2 regions of the Brevibacillus nitrificans genome follow, and region 1 is predicted to be linked to the other one. Evidence: riboswitches for the same ligand, from Rfam matches in the RefSeq annotation. Region 1 holds a riboswitch; the other holds the start of a gene.

What was found. Region 1 has a riboswitch for FMN ahead of ribD (bifunctional diaminohydroxyphosphoribosylaminopyrimidine deaminase/5-amino-6-(5-phosphoribosylamino)uracil reductase RibD). Riboswitches for the same ligand answer to the same signal wherever they lie in the genome.
Region 2: linked by a shared signal. The riboswitch ahead of EDM59_RS18035 (ECF transporter S component) and the one ahead of ribD (bifunctional diaminohydroxyphosphoribosylaminopyrimidine deaminase/5-amino-6-(5-phosphoribosylamino)uracil reductase RibD) in region 1 are both predicted to bind FMN.

The regions. Positions count from the first base shown of each region.
Region 1 is NZ_RHHU01000005.1:79,079-87,633, forward strand. Features, by position in the region: gene EDM59_RS10425 (spore germination protein) at 1-1,487, opposite strand, end outside; gene ribH (6,7-dimethyl-8-ribityllumazine synthase) at 1,687-2,151, opposite strand; gene EDM59_RS10435 (bifunctional 3,4-dihydroxy-2-butanone-4-phosphate synthase/GTP cyclohydrolase II) at 2,166-3,365, opposite strand; gene EDM59_RS10440 (riboflavin synthase) at 3,382-4,038, opposite strand; gene ribD (bifunctional diaminohydroxyphosphoribosylaminopyrimidine deaminase/5-amino-6-(5-phosphoribosylamino)uracil reductase RibD) at 4,058-5,164, opposite strand; FMN riboswitch at 5,297-5,424, opposite strand; FMN riboswitch at 5,570-5,718, opposite strand; gene EDM59_RS10450 (HAD family hydrolase) at 5,801-6,457, opposite strand; gene catA (type A chloramphenicol O-acetyltransferase) at 6,609-7,268, shown strand; gene yunB (sporulation protein YunB) at 7,333-8,043, opposite strand; gene EDM59_RS10465 (MFS transporter) at 8,101-8,555, opposite strand, start outside.
Region 2 is NZ_RHHU01000011.1:8,137-16,691, forward strand. Features, by position in the region: gene EDM59_RS18005 (class I SAM-dependent methyltransferase) at 1-193, opposite strand, end outside; gene EDM59_RS18010 (M42 family metallopeptidase) at 204-1,256, opposite strand; gene bcp (thioredoxin-dependent thiol peroxidase) at 1,296-1,766, opposite strand; gene EDM59_RS18020 (winged helix-turn-helix domain-containing protein) at 1,953-2,570, shown strand; gene EDM59_RS18025 (HAD family hydrolase) at 2,639-3,313, shown strand; gene proS (proline--tRNA ligase) at 3,412-4,878, opposite strand; gene EDM59_RS18035 (ECF transporter S component) at 5,205-5,810, opposite strand; FMN riboswitch at 6,054-6,208, opposite strand; gene EDM59_RS18040 (ABC transporter permease) at 6,330-7,127, opposite strand; gene EDM59_RS18045 (ABC transporter permease) at 7,133-7,927, opposite strand; gene EDM59_RS18050 (ABC transporter ATP-binding protein) at 7,920-8,555, opposite strand, start outside.

The sequences.
Region 1 (8,555 bases):
CTCACCTTCTTGCGCTTCGGACGGGACAAGCTGTTTCGATAAACGATGTATTTCATCGGCATCCGGACAAGACCGTTCATCAGGTCCGTCCATTTTCGCGGTACTCCTGCCGTCATGTAAGGCGTCCCGAGTGAAGTCAGCTCCAGCAAATGAGCAAACAGAAACGCAAGCATCAGCATTTGGCCGTACATGCCGAGCACACCTGCAATGAGGATAAAAGCGTATCGCACGAGCCGAATCGCGTTGCTCATGAGGAAGTTGGGCGGAACGAAGGAGAGCAGGGCAGAGACGGAGACAAGCACGATCAAAATATTGCTGGCAAGGCCTGCCTGAACCGACGCTGTCCCGATCACGATACCGCCTACGATACCGATGGTCTGTCCGATTTTCGTCGGCATTCGGATTCCGGCTTCACGCAGGATTTCGATAATCAATTCAATGATCATGACCTCGACTACCGGAGGAAACGGCACCCGGCTTCGGGACTCAGAAAGGATCGTGAGCAGGGCGGGCGGCAGCATTTCGGGGTGGTAGGTCAGGACAGATACGTAGCTCGAGGTGAGCAAAATCGTGATGAACAAACCAAAAAAACGAATGATTCGCAGTAAGCTGGCGGTAGACCAGCGGTTGTAAAAGTCTTCCGGGCTGCTGAACATCTCCAAAAAGGAAGTGGGACAGATCGCTGCGTCCGGGCTCCCGTTCAGGAGAATAAGAATGCGTCCGTCTAATAAAGCTGCTGTCGCATTGTCCGGCCGATTCGACAACCCAAACTGCGGAAACGGCGAATACGGCTTGTCCTCCAGCATCTGCTTCAAGACGGGCATACCGACAAAGCCTTGGTACTCCACATTGTCGATGCGCCTCTTCACCCGCTCCACATTTTCCGCATTGGCGATGTCCTCCATATAAATCACAGCGATCCTATTATGTGTCTCCGTTCCTTTCGTGTACGCTACGACCTTCAGCTTCGGAGAGGCGATCCTGCGCCGCAGCAAGGAAATATTGATTTCCAGCATTTCCACAAACGAATCTTGCGGACCAAGCACCGTAGATTCATTTTCGGACTTGGAGATAGATCGGTGCTCGACGTGGAAGGTATTGATTTGCAGGATAAGCGGGCGGTCCTGAAAGAACAGAACCGTATGCCCCCGAAGCAAATTGTTCAACAGGGCAGAAACGTCATCGGATTCATGTGGCTGCGCGAAAGGGAGGACATCGAGTGGATTTCTGCCGTCCGCTCTTTGAAGGGGCAAAAAAATCGTTTCGTACAGCTCAGCCGTATCTACCATCGTGTCCAGGAAAAAAGCGTGAACATGCTCGCCATTTATCGTCAAGGAAAAGCTGCTGAGATCATCTACCTGCTCCAGACGCTCTTTAATCATAGCGGGAGTGATCCTGCCGCCATGATCACTATGGGAAAGGCGGTCTCCATCGTGTGAAGAGAGCACCTTGTCTGCGTGTTTCCTCCACCAATCTGTTGGCTTCACCATGGGATCCCCAGCCTTTACAGGAAAATCCTTCTTACTGTACCCTCTCCTGGCGATTTTATCCTGTTAGAAAACTTGGCTCTGCCAAGCCTTCTCGTGGAGCCTTGGTTGCTCTTATGCTGGATAAGAATCTGCTCCATTCTTCCTGCACAAAAAAAAGAGGCGCGCATGGCGCCCCCGTCTCTGTCCCAACTAGTGTTTAGGCAAACTGCTTGCCCAGATTCGCCATCTCGATTGCCGCTGCTGCAGCCTCCCAGCCTTTGTTGCCTGCTTTTGTTCCAGCGCGTTCGATCGCCTGCTCGATCGAATCTACCGTGAGGATGCCGAAGATAACCGGAATGCCTGTAGAAAGCGAGAGGGAAGCCACCCCTTTGGCGGTCTCGTTGCACACGTAGTCAAAGTGCGGCGTTGCTCCGCGGATCACAGCACCCAGCGTGATTACCGCATCATAGCGTCCAGACTCTGCCATTTTTTTAGCGATGAGCGGGATTTCAAACGCTCCAGGTACCCAAGCGACATCCACGCTGTCTTCCGCAACTCCGTGGCGCTTCAATGCGTCCAAGGCTCCACCCACGAGCTTGCTGACGATCAATTCGTTAAAGCGTCCAGCTACTACCCCTACGCGCAATCCGGTTCCTACTAGATGTCCTTCAAATGTTTTCATGTCTCTTCCACTCCCTATCGATGTAGTTGAAGCAGGTGGCCCAGCTTCTCTTGTTTGGTAGCAAGGTACTTCTGATTGTGCGGATGCTCTGGCATCTGGATCGGAACCCGTTCCTCCACCTGCAGGCCGTAGCCATCCAGACCGCGAATTTTCCGCGGATTATTCGTCAACAGGCGCATGCGATGCACGCCCAGATCGCGCAAAATTTGCGCTCCGATCCCGTAATCGCGCAGATCGGCGGCAAAGCCGAGCTTTTCATTGGCTTCCACAGTATCCAGGCCTTCCTCCTGCAGCTTGTACGCTCGCAGCTTGTTGATCAGACCGATTCCGCGTCCCTCCTGGCGCATGTACAAAAGCACGCCACGGCCTTCCGCTTCGATCTGTTCGAGTGCCGCATGCAGCTGTGGTCCGCAATCGCAGCGCTGTGAGCCAAACACATCCCCCGTCAGGCATTCCGAATGAACGCGAACCAGCGTCACCTCATTTGGGTCGATCTCACCCTTGATCAGTGCTACGTGTTCCTTTCCATCCAGCTCATTCGTATAGGCCGCGATGCGGAAATCGCCATAGGCAGTAGGCAGCTTGACCTCGATCTCTTTCTTCACCCGTTTTTCCTTGCCCATCCGGTAGCGAATCAGCTCGGCAATCGTAATCAGCTTGAGGTCGAAACGACGTGCAATCTCCTCCAGCTGAGGCAGACGCGCCATGGACCCATCTTCGTTCATGATTTCGCAGATCACACCTGCTGGTGCCGCTCCAGCCAAATGCGCCAGATCTACAGCCGCTTCGGTGTGTCCCGCTCTGCGCAGCACACCGCCCGGCTTGGCGATCAACGGAAAAATATGTCCAGGGCGTCGGAAATCCTCCGCTGTCCGGTGCTCCTCCAGCATGGCCAGCACTGTCTGCGAACGCTCATGTGCCGAAATGCCTGTATGGGTGCTTCGTTCATCGATGGACACCGTAAATGCGGTACCCTGCTTGTCGGTATTGGACTCGACCATCGGCTTTAGGTCCAGTTGGGCGGCCCGCTCCTCGGTCACCGGGACGCAGACCAGACCACGTCCGTGCGTAACCATGAAGTTGATCATTTCCGGTGTCGCTTTCTCTGCCAGGCAGACAAAATCGCCCTCGTTTTCACGGTCCTCGTCGTCAACCACAATCACGGCTTTGCCTTGGCGCAAGTCTTTGAGTGCTGCTTCTATCGTGTCAAACATCGTTTTCCCTCCTCGTTTAGGCAAATCCATTTTCCTGCAAAAAGGCCAGACTCAGACGCGATGGCTCCTTTTTGTCCTGCTGCACGTGTCCTCCCAAGAGGCGTTCTACGTACTTGCCGATGACATCTGTCTCCAGATTTACCTGATCTCCTGCGCGGCGATCCTGCAGGCTCGTCTCTGCCAGCGTGTGGGGAATGATCGAGACGGAAAAGCTGTTCTCTTCCACAGCTACCACCGTCAGGCTGATGCCATCGACACAGATGGAACCACGCGGAATGATGTATTTTAAAAGGCTCGGACCCGCTTCAATCCGAAACAAAACAGCATTGGCATGAGGCTGGCGAGACAGAATCGTTCCCGTCCCATCGACGTGCCCCGAAACAATGTGTCCGCCAAAGCGATCTCCCAGCCGCATCGCTCTCTCCAGATTGACTCGATGTCCCTGTCTCAGCTTGCGCAGGCTCGTCTTGTTCAACGTCTCAGGCATGACATCCACGGTGAAATGACGAGCCGTATAGGAGGTGACGGTGAGACAAATACCGTTGACGGCGATGCTGTCCCCTATTTGTACGCCTTCGAGCACGCGCTCTGCAGAAATGACGAGCTGGCTCGCCTCGGCGCTGCCAGTCATAGCTTCCAGCACGCCCACTTCTTCTACCAATCCCGTAAACATGGGCTCCCTCCCTTTTGCGTTATTCGTGCGGCTCCCACTGAGGGTAGCCGACGATCCGAATATCCTGCTCGCTCACTTGCTCGATGGAGGTGTTCGTCAGCGTAACGGCTTTATCCATCGTCGCAAAGCCTACCCCTCCGTACGATGTAGGGGAAAGCGAGCCTCCCACCAGCTTCAAGGAAATGTAGCTGATGATCTTTTGAATCGCCATCGCTTGCAAAAACGAGCCATTTACTTCTGCGCCGCCTTCGACCAAAAGCGAGGTGATCCCCCTCTCTCCCAGCTCTCTTAGGACATCTGTCACCCGGAGCGGAGCATCCAGTACGATCACCGTTACTCCTTTCGCCTCGAGCTCCATCCGTTTTTCCACGGGTGCCGCTGGCGTGGTAAAGATCCATGTCGGTGCCAAATGGTCAGCTACGACGCGTGCCGTCAAAGGTGTACGCAGCTCACTGTCGAGAATGATGCGCACAGGCTGCCGTCCGTACCTCTCACCGCCAACGCGTGCCGTCAGCTCCGGGTCATCCGCCAATAGCGTTCCCACCCCGACCAAAATAGCGTCATGAGTTCTGCGCAGCTCATGCACCTCACTGCGGGCCGCTTCCCCCGTTATCCAACGGCTGTGTCCCGTCGCCGTCGCCATTTTTCCATCCAGTGTACTCGCTGTCTTGACGGTTACAAATGGCTGCCTGGTTCGGATGTAATGAAAAAAGACTTCATTTAGCACAGTCGCTTCTATCTCGCAAACCCCAACGATGACTTCCACACCGGCGTCCTGCAGCAGACGAATTCCTTTTCCCGCAACCAGCGGGTTCGGATCGAGCACGGCTACGACTGCCCGCGATATCCCTGCTGCCACGACTGCTTCTGCGCAAGGCGGTGTTTTTCCGTGATGACTGCAAGGCTCCAGCGTCACATACAAGGTCGCCCCTTTTGCCTTCTCCCCCGCCATTCGCAGGGCATGCACCTCCGCATGAGGCTCCCCTGCCTTCAGATGAGCGCCCATACCAACGACTTGCCCATTCTGGACGATGACCGCTCCGACCAGGGGATTGGGACTTGTCTGCCCTTTTGCCGATCGCGCCAGCTCCAGCGCCATTGCCATGAAGCGTTCGTCTTGTCCCATTTCTCTCTCCTCTTTTTTGTAGATTCCAGCCATTCTTCACAAAACAAAAAGCCCTCGAAACATTCGTTTCAGGGCATAGGGAAAGAAGCCTTCCTGCATTCGTTTTTCAAAAAACAAACGAAGGAGAGCACTTCGCATCTTCTCCCATCCGGACTGTACCGTCGGCTCTGGATTTTCACCAGATCAGTCGCTTTCATACACGTCAGCGAGTCGCGGGCTTTACCGCCGGTCGGGAATTACACCCTACCCTGAAGATTGCTTCGTATTCCATTAGGTTGTGCTGCAGGACCCTTCTTCCCTCCTTTTGTACAAATAAAAATGCCCGTGAGTTTTCGTCTCAGGGCATCGAGAAAAAAGCCTCATCGGAACCGTTTTTTTGCGAAAAAACAGCTGCGAGGCTATTCCAAATACCTTCTCCCATCCGGACTTTACCGTCGGCCTTGGATTTGCACCAAGTCAGTCGCTGCCCCAAAAAGCAGACAGCGAGTCGCGGGCTCAGACGTGCGTTCGTCATTACCGCCGGTCGGGAATTGCACCCTACCCTGAAGGCTGGTATTCAGTTGCGTCAAGTATAACACACTTTCGGACAAGACCGAAGCCTTTCTGTGTAAAAAGTGTATTTTCCGCTAGGAATAACTAGAAATGGTTTAACAGCTCTCGCAGGCTTTTGACCGTCGCCACCGGGTTTACCCCCCGCTGCTCCATTTCACCCGGCTTTCCCTGGTAGGATAAAAAACGGATCCCCGCATCCTGCGCAGCTTTTCCATCGATCCAGGAATCGCCGATCATCACCCATGCCTCGAGCGGCCATTGCGGCTGCTGGCGCAAAATATAGTGAACGCCGGACGGAGATGGCTTTAGCTGTGTCATCTGCTCCCGGGCCACAATCTCTGTGAAATAATCAGAAATCCCTGTTTCCTCCAGCGCTTCTTGTGCGGCGGCATAAGCGTTGTTCGTCAGAATGTAGAGCTGGTACCGATCACGGAGCTCATCCAGCACTTCTCGCGCCTGCTCCTCCAGTACAGCCCCATGCATCCCATCCTTTTCCACCGCTGTGACTGCTGCCCACATCTCGTCCTCCAGCTCTTGCGTCATGAGGGAAGACTGCCTGCCGATCTCGATCAGCTGCGAAGCCGTATGATTCTGCAGGTCCAGATCTGGCCCGCAGCAGCCGTGCATGAGCAGCAGCTGATAAATTGCCCGCTTCATCTCTGCAAAGTTAATGTTCGACTTCAGCAAGGTGTTATCCATATCAAAAATAATGCCTTTTTCAAATAGGTGGGTCATGCTCATCGGTTCCTCCTCGTCCGTTTCACTAGCTTTCTCTCATAGTAACGGGAAATGTGTTTTTGGAACACCCTTATGCGATATACTTCATGTAGAGTATTCCTACTCGAAATCTCACAAGGACTGTGATGAGGATATGGTTTAGGAGGGCTCACGCATGCATTTCAAACAAATAGACCTGAACAGCTGGGACAGAAAGCCGTATTTCGAGCACTACATGAACCATGTCAGATGCACCTACAGCATGACGGCCAACCTGGACATCACAAAGCTGCTTCCCGTGCTCAGGCACAATGGATTCAAGCTTTACCCAGCGCTCATTCACATGCTCACGACGGTCGTAAACCGCCATGTCGAGTTTCGCATGAGCTATGGTTTGGATGGAAAGGTAGGGTATTGGGAGAGCATGTCTCCCAGCTATACCATTTTCCACGAAGAGGACAAATCGTTTAGCAGCATCTGGACAGATTATCACAAAGACTTTTCCCAGTTCTACCAGCACGTTCTCGCAGATCTGGAGGAATACGGCGGGATCAAGAAATTTACTCCCAAGCCAAACGAGCCTGCCAACACGTTTCCCATCTCCTGCATACCGTGGGTCAGCTTCACTGGCTTTAACCTGAACATCTACAACGAGGCTGCCTACCTTTCTCCTATCTTTACGATCGGAAAATACTTCAGGCAGGCCGACAGCATCTCGCTGCCGCTTGCCATCCAAATGCATCACGCCGTATGTGACGGGTATCATGCTAGCATGCTTGTACAGCAGATGCAGGAATTAGCGGATGATTGCTCCACGTGGATTCCCATAAAGTAAAAAAGAAAACAGCGACAGCACCGGACAGATTCTGCCGGGTTGTCGCTGTTTTTGTTCTGCTCCCTTATGGCTGGTCCGGCTCATCCGGAGTTTGCGCTCTCGGCACGTCCGGCTTTCCTTCTGGGCTGTTGTACAAATACTGCGGCACATCGCCGACGATCAGCGAGTGGGTGATCGGGATTTTCGTCGTGACCGTTTGCTCGTCGGTGGCAAATGGAACGACGATTCGCAAATCTACCTCTACGAAAATGTATACGGTGGCCAGCACCATATTGATGCCCGCTTCCTTCAGCTCTGTCTCCAGCTTGGTTTTGACCGACCCAATCGGCATAAAGGTCACAGGCAGGTCTGGACCCATGTTCGCGAGAAAGCTGTTGCCAGTTGCCAAGCCGAGCGGGATCGAACGGTCTACCTTCTCCGCTTCAAACTCCTGGAGCTTGTTCTGAATCCGCGAGGTCGTTTCTCCGACGATCCGCGCATATTCCTTAAAGTTGAATTGATACGCCTGAATCTGTCCCTCGTTGTCTTTTTCGATCTGGACAATTTGGTTAAAGTCGACGCCTTGTTGGGATATCCGCTTGGTTACTGCGTCTGTTATTGCTTCTTTGGCCAACTGCTCTGTCTTTTGCGATGCCAGAATCAAGAGCGTCGGCTCCAGCCGTTTTTCCAGGAAGACCAGCGTTTGTATCGTCATCACCAAGAAAATGACCAGTGCGATAAAAAACGCCTTCGTTTTGGAAAGCGGGTTCTTCCAACGCCGACGGGGTCGAAACATCCTCACGCCCGTCACCTCCCAATTGGTACATCCTATGGTCTGTGACAGGAAAAAAGACTATCCTTTCCGCAAGCAAAACCAGCCAAGCCCGACCACTCCCGCAAGATACACCAGCTGTGCGGCCATTACCATACCCAATAATCCCAGCGAGGATGCCAGAGCCGGTGCCCCCATAAACCCGATAAAAAACCCTACCCGGCTCAAAAGACCCTGGACGCCCATCACCCTGCCACGAATACGATTATCTGCCTGTTGAAGCAGCGTGCTCTCGTACACCTGCGATGCTCCTGCCAACAGCCCTGCCAAAACCAGCAGCGCCAGCACCAGCCACATACTCTTCCCTGCAAAGGCCGCCGTGATGACAAGCGACAGCAGAGAAGAGCTCGCCAGCAGCCCTCGGAGCAAATTCCCTCTCCAGCGGGCTGCCCCAAACGCACCTGCGGCAGCTCCCACGCTCATCGCTGACCACATCAAGCCGTGCAAGACTGCATGACCCGAGGCAAACTGATTGG
Region 2 (8,555 bases), on a different contig from region 1:
TTTGCGAAAGATCCAGCCCTGTCACGGAGATTCCCGCTTGAGCCAGCGGGAGGGTAATGCGCCCCGTCCCGCATCCGAGCTCAAGCACCTTGCCGCCCGCCTGTTTGGCCTGATCCATATAATACTCCACATCGCCATTCAGTCCGCGTTGCGTCAAATCGTAATAATCAGCCCAATCATACATATTGCTCATGGCAGCTCTCCTATGCTTGCAATTGTTCGGATTGCAGGTACGCCATAATCAGCTTGGCTGTGTTGTCGAGCGCTTCGCGGTGGGTACGCTCATGCGAGTGCGAAGCGTCTACCCCAGGTCCGATCAAGCCGTGGACAATGTCATAGCCAGCCCGCAATGCTGCACTTGCATCCGACCCGTAAAATGGATAAATATCGACCTGATAATTCAAGCCTTCTGCTTCTGCCAGCTTGGTCAGATGGCTGCGCAGCCCATAGTGGTAAGGTCCAGACGAATCTTTCGCGCAGATGGAGACACAGTATTCGTCTGTTGTCTGACCATCGCCGATCGCGCCCATGTCCACTGCCAAATATTCAATGACATCAGAAGGAATGCTGGAGTTTCCGCCGTAGCCGATCTCTTCGTTGTTGCTGATAAAGAAATGAGTCGTGTACGGCAGCTTTTTCCCAGACTCTTGCAGCTCTTTGAGAACGCCCAGCAAAATCGCCACGCTCGCCTTGTCGTCAATGTGGCGGGACTTCACAAAACCGCTCTCGGTGACGGTCACACGTGGGTCAAAGGACACGAAGTCCCCTACGGAAATCCCCAGGTCGAGCACTTCCTGCTTGGTTTTCACCTTTTCATCCAGACGAACTTCCATGTTTTGATCGGTGCGCTCCGCTTTTCCCGCTTCCCGGCCATAAACATGAACTGACGCTTTGGTAGACAAAATAGTTCCTGTGATCAGTCGGCCGCTGCCAGTCTCTACGAGGCAATGCTCCCCTTCAATCGCATTGAACTCAAATCCGCCAATCAACGTCAGTTTCAGGCGTCCGTTCGATTTGATTTCTTTAACCATCGCCCCCAGCGTATCCACGTGAGCGGTGAGCAGGCGAGCCTTATCCACGTTTGCTCCAGCAATCGTCGCCAGAATAGCGCCTTTGTTTGTACGCTTGAAAGCAACCCCCAGCTTTTCCAGCTCCTGCGCTACCCACGCCATGACCTTTGCCGTATTCCCCGACGGACTAGGAATGTTGGCCAGCTGACAAAAAGATTCAACGATATAGTCGTTAGATACACTCATGGATTTGGCCTCCTGATATCTTCTATGTAATTGGACTATCTACGCTTGCAGTTCTTCCTCGATAAATTGGAGCACCTCTTGGACGTGCCCCTTCACTTTTACTTTCGTCCACGCTTTTGCGATATTTCCTTGCTTATCGATGACAAAGGTAGAGCGCTCGATGCCCATGTATTCTCTGCCGTACATCTTTTTCAGAACCCAGACACCATATGCCTCTGCCACCTGATGCTCCGGGTCTGCCAACAGCGGAAACGGAAGCTCGTGCTTCGCCACAAATTTATCGTGAGACTTCACGCTGTCCGGGCTGATTCCCAGAACGACAGTATCCAGCTGCTTGAATTTCGGATGGTAATCACGAAAATCACAGGCCTCTGTGGTGCATCCCGGTGTCATATCTTTGGGATAAAAATAGAGCACTACATTTTTTCCCCGATAGGAAGAAAGTGAAATGGTCTGATTCTCATTCGCTTCCAGCGTAAAATCAGGTGCTGCCTGCCCAATGGCGGTCATGTTTATCCCTTCCTTCTATTCCCTTTTTTCCACATTTACACGCTATCTCATTTTACCACAAGCTTACAGCCACTTCATCTCTATACACGTTGCGCTTTCTATCAGAAAACGATAGAATTGATTGATAGTATAGAGAACGACGAAAAATCAAAATTTGGCCTAGTCAGTTGGATGGTGAGAAATGGCATGAAAGAGATTTATGAAGTAACAGACCCAGAAGCACTAAAATCCCTAGCGATTGCCGAGCGCGTTAAAATTTTGGAGCTATTTGAGGACCTCGAGCCTCGGACAGCCAAACAAATTGCCACGGAGCTGGGTGAAAACGCTGCTCGTCTTCACTACCACGTGAAAGAGCTGGTTCGTGTCGGCTTGCTCGAGCAGGTGGATACACGCGTCAAAGGTTCCATTGTCGAAAAGTATTACGAACCAGTAGCCAAAGTGATTCAGGTCAAACTGCAAGTAATGATTGAGGAAAATGCTCAGCAATTGAGCGATGTGATGTTCACTCCTTTCCGCACCACGGAGAAGGATCTCATGCGGACCTTGAACCGCTTTGTTGCCAGCGATCAGGATGTGCGCAAGGAGTATAAGCATACTTTCGCCTTCAATGCCCATGAATTTCATCTCAGTCAGGATGAGCGCAATCAGCTTGTCGAGGAAATCGGTGATCTGCTGCAAAAATACAAAGGCTTTAAAAGTGCGCCGGGACGCCGCAAGTTCAAGTTTTTTGACGTGCTGTTCCCTCTGACACCTGCCGATCCTACTGACGATACGGATGAACCGTTCGAGGATTCCGACGAATAATCTCCGACATCATGAAAACCATCACGAACGATGGTTTTCTTTTTGTATTTGGAAAAGGAGGCTTCCGCATGCGTACCATTCTGTTTGACTTCGATGGCACAGTAGCCGATACACTCCCGCTCATCTTTACCGCCTTTCGCTCTACCTTTCAGCGCTTTTTGCACAAGCACTACTCAGATGAACAAATCATCGCTCTGTTTGGACCCACAGAGACGGGGATTGTAAAAAAGGAATTGCCTCCCCACGAGCACGACTCCGGCTTGGAACACTTTTTTTCTGCCTATACAGATGAACATCTGCGTCTGCACAATCCGCCTGAAGTCACGCAAATGCTGGAACAGCTCCGCAATGCCGGCTTTCAGCTTGGAATCGTGACGGGTAAAGGCAGTCGCAGTGCCGAAATTTCGTTGCGGGAGTGGAAGCTGGACGAGTACTTTGACATCGTCATCACCGGCGACGATGTCTCGGACCCCAAGCCTAACCCAGAAGGAATCCTGCTCGCCATGCAAAAGCTGGGGGCCGACACGAGAGAAACCATCTATGTAGGAGACAGCGACGCAGATGTGATCGCAGGCCGGGCAGCCGGGTTGCAGACTGTCGGCGTCAACTGGCTTACCGTCACACAAAAGGGCGGAAAGTTTGATCCTGCGCCGGATTATCTTTTCACGGATGTACAAAGCTTCGTCGACTGGATCCTATCGGTAGAAAACTTGGCGCCGCCAGGCTTTGTTGCGGAGCCTTAGTTGCACGTATACTGGCTATAGAATTTTATCAATGCTTCCTGGACAAAAAAGGCATGCCTCTATTGGATAGGGCACGCCTTTTTTTCATCGGTAAGGGCTTAGTAAGCTCGGCCAAACCAGACTGTATGCTGTGCTTTTTCACCGCAGCAGATGCAGGTTTCCTTGGTCACTGGCGGCTCAAAGGGAATATTGCGGGACGTGAACTTCGTCTCTTCCTTGACCTTCGCCTCGCACGCGTCATCTCCGCACCAGCCAGCCAGCACCCAGCCGCTGGTGACGTTTTCCTGCTCGCTTTTTGCGATATGCGCAGTCAACTGCTCCATGGTATCGATCGTCAAATGAGAGTTCGCCTCGCGGAAAGCCAGCGCTTTTTGGAACATGTTTTGCTGAATTTCCTCGAGCAAGTTCTGGATGGTTTCCACGATGCCATCGACTGCGACCGTGATTTTTTCACCCGTATCGCGGCGAGCGAGAATCACTTGCCCGTTCTCAACATCGCGCGGCCCCATTTCCAGACGCACAGGTACTCCGCGCATTTCCCACTCGTTGAACTTCCAGCCTGGTGTCTCTTCCCGCAAATCAGCACGCACACGGACACCGGAAGCCTTGATGGTATCGAAGAGCGGATCAAACGCCTCCATCACTTTCTCCCGCAGCTTCATCGGTCCGACCGGGATCATAATCACTTGCGTTGGTGCCATTCTTGGCGGCAAGGACAAACCGCGGTCATCCCCGTGCACCATGATCATCGAGCCGATCAGGCGAGTCGAGCTGCCCCATGACGTCGTATGGACGTATTTAAACGTATTGTCACGATCGAGGAACTTGATTTCAAAGCCGCGCGCAAAATTGTCGCCCAAGTAGTGCGAAGTGCCAGCCTGCACCGCTTTGCCGTCCTTCATCATCGCTTCGATGGAGTACGTATCAACCGCACCAGCGAAGCGCTCACTTGGAGTTTTTTGCCCTTTCCACACGGGGATCGCCAGCTCCTGCTCCACGACTTCGCGATAGATCTCCAGCATTTGCATGGTCTCTTCGCGCGCTTCCTCTTCAGTCGCATGAGCCGTATGCCCTTCCTGCCAGAGAAACTCGGAGGTACGCAAAAACGGCATGGTTCGCTTTTCCCAACGGAAGACGTTTGCCCACTGATTGATCAGGACAGGCAGATCACGATAGCTCTGGATCCACTGGCTGTACATATGGCCGATGATCGTCTCGGAAGTTGGACGCAGTGCCAGTCTTTCCTCCAAAGGTTCACCGCCTGCTTCCGTCACCCATGGCAGCTCTGGATTGAAGCCCTCGATATGCTCTTTTTCTTTTTGCATGAAGGACTCAGGAATCAGCATGGGGAAATAAGCGTTTCGGTGTCCGGTTTCCTTGAAGCGCTTGTTCATTGCTTCCTGAATCCGTTCCCACAGCTCAAACCCTTCCGGCTTGAACACGATACATCCGCGAACGGGCGTGTAATCCATCAGGTCCGCTTTTTTGATCGTGTCGATGTACCAGCGTGAGAAGTCCTCCGATTGTGGCGTAATTTCCTTCACAAATGCCTTTTCCTCTTTCATCCTTCTACAGCTCCTTTTTCTTAAATGAACGCGAATGAAATGCAAAAAATCCCCCATCCCACATAGGGACGGAGGATCAAACATCCGCGGTACCACCCTGATTGACACAGCATAAAGCTGCGTCCACTCAAAGTCCCGATAACGGCGGGGCATCCGGCACAGCTCATCGCCAGCGGCTTCAGGATGGGGTGCAGTTCTGCCTTCGTATCGACCTTCCAGACTAGGGCCGACTCTCTGGGACGTAGCGAGGTACTGCGGGTCCTTTCATAGCCTTTATTCGTTAAAACTTTATTAGTTACCTATCTTAGCAAGTCATCGCCTGATTGTCAATTTGTGGCACGCGGATTCAAACGACTGCCTAGCTTGACGTATACCGGATAAGCGACCAGCGAGAGCATCGCGCCTTTGAAAATGTTGAAAGGAACGATTCCGTACAGGACAAGCGACCATACGCTCGTAGCTCCAAAGGTAGACAGCAGCGTTTCCATTGGCATTTGATACAGAGCCGCGTAGGCAGGGAGCAGGAAGAAGGCATTGGCTACAGCCATCACTGCGCTCATCAGCAAAGTCCCCAGAGCAAGCCCCAGCAAAAATCCTTTTTTTCCTTGGCCCAGTCGCTGCATGGATACCGCTACGAGGATAAAGCTGGCACCTGCTACGACGTTGGCAAGCTCCCCGATCAAGAGGCCGTCCGTATTTTTAAACAGCATGTGCAGCGCATTTTTCAAAACTTCCACGATGATCCCAGCCACCGGACCGTACATGAGTCCGCCAATCAAAGCAGGCAAAGTACTGAAATCCAGCTTCAGAAAGCTCGGCATCAGCGGAATGGGAAATTCCAGATACTGCAGGATGAAGGCAACGGCCGCCAGCATGGGGATCGTCACCAGCTTTTGGGTTGACCTCGTAGAGTGTAATGCTGTTTCTTTCATGTGTACCATCTCCTCATTTTTTCTCCTTCTTGAGGAATGGCAACAGTGATCGTGAACCCACACATCCTGAACCTTGTGCAAACGAAAACAAGCCCCGAGGAAAGAAAGATCCTCAGGGCTTTTTGCAGGCGCATGACAATTCCTGATGCAAAAATAAGTACGAGAAACAGAAGGGCTGCGAAAAATCAATCGCCCCTTATCCCGTTTGCACAGGGAAACAAGCACGTGTGGTAACGTACTGTCGTCATCCTTCTCCCATCCAGACTGTACTGTCGGCTCTGGAATCACACCAGATCCTGCACTCCCTGCTGTGTATCAGCTCGGGAGGCTCGCGGGCTTACATGCAGCTTCGCATGATCACCGCCGGTCGGGAATTTCACCCTGCCCCGAAGGAATGTGTTTGTTGTTGTATACAGCATATTATACAGCTGATTTTTTATTTGACAATAGTTGAAAATGCGATTTCAGCATTTTTCCGATGTTTTTTGTAGGAATTACAAACAATAAAGAAAGAACGGGCTAGGAACCCGCTCCTCTATACTTGCTCACTCCAATATTCCAGACCACAAGCCCGATGCCAAAGAAAATGACAGCCACCACCGGAGTCATGGCCGCATAGGTGTACCACGTCTCTTTTCGCAAAAAGTAGGCGGCGGGATAAATACCGACAAAAGCAAACGGCAAGATGTACGTCAGCACAAACCGAATGATCTTGTTGTAAACGTCTACCGGATAGCGCCCGTACTGCTGGATGTTGTAAATCATCGGAGAAATCCCCGTCCGGGAGTCGGAGAAAAAGCTGATTGCAGAAACGGCTGTGTAGATCCCGCCATAGATCAACGCTCCGCTGACGGATAGCACGATAAAGATAATAGGATCGTACCAGTAAAAATCGAGCTTCAGCTGAATCGTTGCGTATCCCATGATGATCAGACCGGAAATCACCCCGAAAATCCTGTCAGGTGCGATGGACTCCAGACATACTTGCGCCAGATTGTGCACAGGTCTCGTCAAAATCCGGTCCATCTCTCCGCGGATAATGTAGCGCTCGTTGAAATCCCAGAATCCGAAGAAGATGGAAAACAGCGCATACGGCACCAGGAAAAATCCGTAGATAAAGATGATCTCATCGCGTGACCAGCCACCCATGAGCGGAACGTGCTGGAACACGACGATAATGAACACGAGGTTGATCAATTCGGAGATCAGATTCGATGCCAGATCGCCTAAAAAGTCTGCGCGATACGCAAGCCGGGTCTTGAAATACTGGCTTAAGTAATCCGCGAAAATACGGTAGATGTGTTTTGCATTTTGCATGATCTCTACCCTCCCTGTACGACGAGCCGGCTGCGAGCCATGCGCCACAAGATCAGGATCGGGATCAAAATCACAACCATCCAGATCACTTGAAATCCAATCAGCTGCCATGCTCTCGCGGCCGAGGTCGCACCAGTGAAAATGAGGCTGGGATAGTAGTTGATCGCTTGGAAAGGCAAAAAGCCCATCAGCGTTTGCGCCCATCCTGGAAAGAAGCTGATCGGCAGCACCAAACCAGACATCAGGTCAACAATGACCCGTTTTGCACGAATCATCCCGTCATTGCGGAACATGAAAAACGTCAGAAGCCCTGTCAGCAGGTTCACCTGCGTATTGATCAGAAAGGCGAACAGCAAGCTGAGCAGATAAAGTCCCCAGCCCTGAGCGGTCGCTGGGAAGTGGAACGGAATGATCAGGCTGATCAAAAAGATGCCCGGTCCCGCAAAAAACAAAAAGCGGAAGATCCCTTCGCCAAATGCCTGTGCCGTTTTCACGGAAAGGTAGTTGTACGGCCGGATCATTTCGATCGCAACTTTCCCTTCCCGCACGTCTTGGGCGATTTCCATATCGATGTTGTTGAAATAAAAGGCCCGGGACATCCAGGCGATCGCCACGTAAGAGGTCATCTGCGCTACAGACAGCCCTCCCAGCTGCTGCTGTCCACCGTAAATGGCTCCCCACAAAAAGTAATACGCCCCGATGTTGATGGCGTAAATGATGATGCCACTGTAGTAGTTGACCCGGTAGGCCAGCATGGTTAAAAAGCGCATGCGAATCAGTTCCATGTAAAGCTTATGCATGATTCGCTACCTCGCCGTCCGTCCGGTAAATGTTGCGCACGATGTCCTCTGTGCTGGTCTCCATGATCTTCACGTCACTCACATCAAACGATGCCATGACCGTGGACAAAACGAACGGCAGCATTTCCTGACTGCGCGGCACCTGCACCCGCAGCGAATAATCGTTGATTTGTTCGATCGTACAGGGCATATCCCCCAAAACGTTTCGCAGCTCGGAAGCCTTGGTGCGCTTTTTCATCTGGAAGGATACCTCTGTCCCATTTCCCCAGCGCTCTTTCAAATCACTGAGCAGTCCGTCGAAAATCAGCTTGCCTTTATCCATGACCAGCACTCGCTTGCAGAGCGCCTCAATATCGGACACGTCATGTGTCGTCAGCAAAATGGTCATATTTTCCGTCTCATTCAAATTGCGCAGAAACTCGCGGATCTTTTGTTTGACCAGAACGTCCAGCCCGACCGTAGGCTCATCGAGAAACAGCAAGCGTGGCTTGTGGATCAACGATGCTGCTACCTCACAGCGCATCCGCTGCCCCAGGCTGAGCTTGCGAACGGGCTGACTTACGAAGGAGCCTATATCTAGCTCCTCGATCAGCCGCTCCAGCCATTTCTCGCCCTCTGCGTCATCGAC